2 regions of the Paenarthrobacter sp. AB444 genome follow, and region 2 is predicted to be linked to the other one. Evidence: predicted binding sites of a transcription regulator. Region 2 holds the regulator's gene; the other holds the start of a gene.
The links. Region 2 encodes LexA, which represses DNA repair genes until DNA is damaged. Its sites were predicted from a motif close to TCGAACANNTGTTCGA; they were not measured.

Region 1: PQ627_RS12015 (LexA family protein) is a predicted target of LexA. The motif match lies at 1,198-1,213, and genes of this name have one in related genera.

What each region holds. Positions count from the first base shown of each region.
Region 1 is NZ_JAQZBY010000008.1:191,285-193,735, forward strand. Features, by position in the region: gene PQ627_RS12005 (hypothetical protein) at 1-348, opposite strand, end outside; gene PQ627_RS12010 (dihydrofolate reductase family protein) at 462-1,055, shown strand; gene PQ627_RS12015 (LexA family protein) at 1,227-1,658, shown strand; gene PQ627_RS12020 (LacI family DNA-binding transcriptional regulator) at 1,655-2,451, opposite strand, start outside.
Region 2 is NZ_JAQZBY010000014.1:77,992-80,442, reverse strand. Features, by position in the region: gene PQ627_RS16490 (histidinol-phosphate transaminase) at 1-185, opposite strand, end outside; gene PQ627_RS16485 (LysM peptidoglycan-binding domain-containing protein) at 264-623, opposite strand; gene lexA (transcriptional repressor LexA) at 969-1,712, shown strand; gene PQ627_RS16475 (ATP-dependent DNA helicase) at 1,717-2,451, opposite strand, start outside.

The DNA of each region.
Region 1 (2,451 bases), on a different contig from region 2:
GGTGTTCCGGTCTTCGCTGAACCGGCCTACGAACCGCTGCGGCCAGTCCGGTCCGTCCCTGAAGAGCGTCCACACGTCGTCCTTCAGTGTCATGTCGTAGATCCGGGCGACGCCGCGGGAGTCGAAGTAGTGCTGCTGGAAGGCACCGTCAGAGCCGGTGGTACCGATGATGCTGACGGCGTTGGGATACTCCGGCCGTTGGACTGTGGAGCGCTGGATCAGGAAACCGCCACCTTCCAGCCACTCGAGGCTGGTCCGGCCGTGTGTTTGTGCCGTGGGAATGGTAGTCTCCCAGACGCCAACAAGGACGTTGAGCTGCTCCAGCGCAGGTTCAGGATTCCGTGCCATGACCGCCTTCTTTTTCGTGCGTGCCGACAGCTTCAGGGTAGAACCAGCCGGGTCCGCCGCATAGGGTGTGCCGGGTCTGGTCGTGCTGCCTGGCCCAATGGCAGGATGGGCCCATGACCCTCGTTACGTGTGATCTCACTGTGTCCCTTGACGGCTACGTTGCCGGTCCGCACCAGAGCCGGGAGCAACCGCTCGGTGAAGGCGGAGAAAAACTGCACCGGTGGCAGTTCAAAGAACGCGACATCAACGCGGCCGAGGTGGCCGGGATACTCGAAGCCGGCGCGTACATCATGGGCCGGAACATGTTCGCCGGGCCGGGGGAAGGGCTCTGGGAGAAGGAATGGCGCGGCTGGTGGGGTGAAGAACCGCCCTACCATGCCCCGGTTTTCGTGCTGACCTCCCACGAGCATGAGCCCCTGGTGATGGACGGCGGCACCACGTTCCACTTCGTCAATGACGACATCGAGTCGGTGCTCGCACGCGCCAAGGACGCTGCGGGTGGGAAGAACGTTGCCATAGCCGGAGGTGCTTCGACAGCCAGGCAGTTCTTGTCAGCCGGCCTGATCGACGAGCTGCGGCTCCACGTCGCGCCGGTGGTCCTGGGCGGCGGCGAGCGCTTGCTGGATGAGGTAGGGGAGTTGAAGCTGGAGCCCCTGGAGGTCCGGGGAACCAGCCTGGTCTCGCACCTGCGGTACAAGGTCGGCTAGGGGCTGCCAGCCGGCGCTCTGGCATTGCCGAGTTCGCGGGAAAGTTGCCAATTCGCCGGAAGCTTCCCTGCGAGCTCGCACCGTTCCCGCGAACTCGCCGGGAACCGCATGGAATGTCCGCCGATCGCTGTACACTCAAGTATCGAACATATATTCGAATAAAGGTGTGTTGTGGGCGTGATAGTCGGCCCCCGCGTGATAGATGCGGGCTTTTCCTTGATGTCGGTGCTGCTGGCTCCCGTGGCTGTGGCGGCGGGGTATCCCTCGCCGGCGCAGGATTACTTCGATGGCAGGATTGACCTCAATGAGCACCTGATCAAGGACGTCACCAGCACTTTCGTCGTGCGGGTCACCGGCCAGTCCATGGAAGCTGCCGGGATCAGCGACGGCGACGAGTTGATCGTCAACCGGGCGTTGGAACCCAAGGACGGGTCCGTCGTCGTCGCTGTTTTGGACGGTGAGCTGACCATCAAAAGGTTGCGTATCACCCCGACGGGCGTGGTGCTGCAGGCGGACAACCCCGCCTTCCCGGACATCAAGGTAGCGGCGTTGTCGGAGCTGACCATCTGGGGCGTAGCGACGACGTGCCTCCACCATGTCTAGGCCGCCGGTGGTGCCGTCGAACTGCGGATGACCAGTTCCGGCGTCAGTTTCCGGTCCGCGACGGGTGCATCCGGATTCTTGAGCCGTTCAAGAGCAATCATGCCCGCGGCCTGGCCCAGGGCGACCGCGTGGAGGTTGACCGTGGTGAGGCCGATGCCGTGCAGCTTGGCGATCCTCGAATCGTCGTAGCCCACCAGCGACAGGTCCTCCGGGATGGACAGTCCCAGGGTGTGGGCGGCCTCGCGGGCGCCCAGGGCCAGTTGGTCGTTGTGGGTGAAGATCGCCGTGGGTCGGTCCCCTTGGGCCAGAAGGGCGGTGGCGGCCCGTTGCCCGGCTTCCTGGGTGAAGTCTTCGGCCGCAAGCGTCAGGGGCTTCAGCCCGGCGTCGTGCATGGTCTTCTGGTAACTGCGACGTCGGACGGTATGTCCGTCGTAATCGGGTCCGGCAATGTGGGCGATGCGGCGGTGCCCGAGGCCAAGGAGGTGCTCCGTGGCCGCCCGCGCACCCTCGACATCGTCCGAGTACACGCTGTCAACGCCCGGTACCGGCCGGGTGACGCTGACCAGTGGCACGATCTGCGCCAATTCCTGCACTTGCTCGTCAGGATCCAGCAGCGTCGCAGCGATGATGATCCCCGCCCGGGCCTCTATGAGGGACTCCAGCGCGCCCCGGTCAACGCCGTCCACGGACCGGGATACGCTCAGGATGAGCCGGTTCCCTTCCTGCGGAAGGGCCATGCGCACGCCGCTGAGGATGTCGGCGTAGACCTCGTTGCGGATATCCATCAAGTAAA
Region 2 (2,451 bases):
AAGCCTGTGGCGGCTGCCGCCACTGCCTCTGTTATGGCCGCCTGCACATCGGCAGGGACGCCATGGGTGTTTTCGTTGACGTTGAGCAATACGGGGACATCGAGCTGCGGTGCGCCGTAGGGGCTCAATCCACGCAGGTTGGTCCGGAGGGGAAGTCGGTCAAGTCGCTCAAGCTGCTCACTCACTCCAACAGTTTAAGGGGCCACCGCGACTGCCGAGTAACTGTGACGTCCAGGGCAGGAAACAGGCCGTAGCGCCTGCCGTCAGTGGGCAGGCACGAACAGCTGCTGCCCGGGAAGAATGCGGCCACCGCGGAGGTCATTCAGCTGGATGATTTCGGCAATGACTTCACGCGGGTCCCGCTCCGGCGCCGCAGCACCGGCGATACCCCACAGGGATTGGCCCGGCTGGACAGTGACGGACACCGCAACCGGCGGCTGCAACTGCGACTGGGAGTCGGAGGCCTTGGCGGGGGAAGTGACGACTCCGGCCAGGCTGAGGAGGGCAGCCACCAGCAGCATGGCCGGGATGCCAAAGAAGACCATGCGGCCACGGCGGGTCAGACGAAGGCGTACCGGAGCCTGTGCGGTGCGGAAATCAGCGAACGAAGTGATTGCGGACATGAGCTGAGCCCTTCTGAGCTATTGCGCTGCTCCGGGGCTTCCGGAGCAGCGCTGCCAATTCATTGTGTTCCACCCGGCGGCGCCGGATGTTCGAACGCTTTGTTCGAACATCCACCAGCAGCGCGAGGTTTATAGAACACATATTCGAACCTTGCTATGACATTTTTAGCACTTATCAACGAACGGTGTCGAGACTCGCTAGAACAAATGTTTGATAAACGCCTGTGCCTGTCCTACGTTTGAGTGAAGAAACAGCACTGTTTCAGTGGAACAGGAGGGTCTGACATTTTTCCCGGACCCTGCATCCCCGGCTCTCTCGGGGCGGAATGAAAGGCATTGGCGAACATGGCAGCGAAAGCCACAGGCGGCGGGGCACCCCTGCGAAGCCAACAGCCTCAAAAGACTCCCAAGAGCCTGACAGTTCGTCAGAAGAAGATCCTGGAGACCATCCAGCGCTCAGTCAACGACAACGGCTATCCGCCCAGCATGCGCGAAATCGGCGACACCGTAGGACTGGCCAGCCTGTCCAGCGTCACCCACCAGCTGTCCCAGCTGGAAAAACTCGGCTACCTCCGCAGGGATCCCAAGCGGCCCCGGGCCATGGAAGTGCTGATGCCCCTGACCCTCGACTCGGGTCCGATCCCGGGCGTCGAAGCTCCGGCAACGTTGCGAAGCGCCGGAGGCATGGCCGTCACCGAACTGGCAAGCGCCAGCGACACCGCCATGGTTCCGCTGGTCGGACGCATTGCAGCAGGTGGGCCCATCCTCGCCGACCAGACCGTTGAGGACGTGCTGCCGCTGCCCAGGCAGCTCGTGGGCCACGGTGAGCTCTTCATGCTCAAGGTCGCCGGCGACTCCATGATCGATGCCGCCATCTGCGACGGCGACTGGGTGGTTGTCCGCCGCCAGAACGACGCCATCAACGGCGACATCGTGGCGGCGCTGCTCGATGATGAAGCCACCGTGAAAACGTTCCGTCAACGTGACGGCCACACCTGGCTGCTGCCCCAGAACACCCAGTACGAACCCATCCTGGGCGACCAAGCCACCATCATGGGCAAGGTCGTTTCCGTACTTCGCTCCATCTAGCCCCTCAGGCCTTCCGGACGGATCCCAGACGCTCCAGGACCCCGCGTACCACCGCACGGTCCGTCGTGGCCCAGAAGGGCGGCAGAGCGGCCCGCAGGAAACCGCCGTAGCGTTCCGTCGAGAGTCGTGAATCCAAAACTGCCACGACGCCCTTGTCCCCCGTCGAACGGATCAGGCGCCCCGCGCCCTGCGCCAGCCGGATGGCAGCGTGGGTGGCGGAAACTGCCATGAAGCCATTGCCGCCGGACTGCGCCACCGCACGGGAGCGGGCCGTCATGAGCGGATCATCCGGTCGCGGGAACGGGATGCGGTCAATGACCACGAGACGGCACGACCCACCCGGAACATCCACACCCTGCCACAGGGACATGGTTCCGAAGAGGCACGTATCCGGTTCATCGGCGAATTGCTTGACCAAGGCAGCCATGGTGGACTCGCCCTGGCAGAGAATGTCAACATCCAAGCGGAGGCGCATGGCATCGGCCGCCTCTTCGGCTGCCCGCCGTGACGAGAAGAGGCACAGCGCTCCCCCGCCCGAAGCCCGGATCAAATCTTCCAATTCGTCCAGGGCCTCCGGCGAAGTGCCGCGGCCGGGCTTGGGCAGGTGCTTTGCCACGTACAGCACCCCCTGCTTGGGGTAGTCGAACGGCGAACCGACGTCGATCCCCGTCCAGCTCGGGGCGCCGTCACCAATCAGGCCGAGCCCTCCCGCGGCAGGCTCGAAGGCGGAACCGATGGC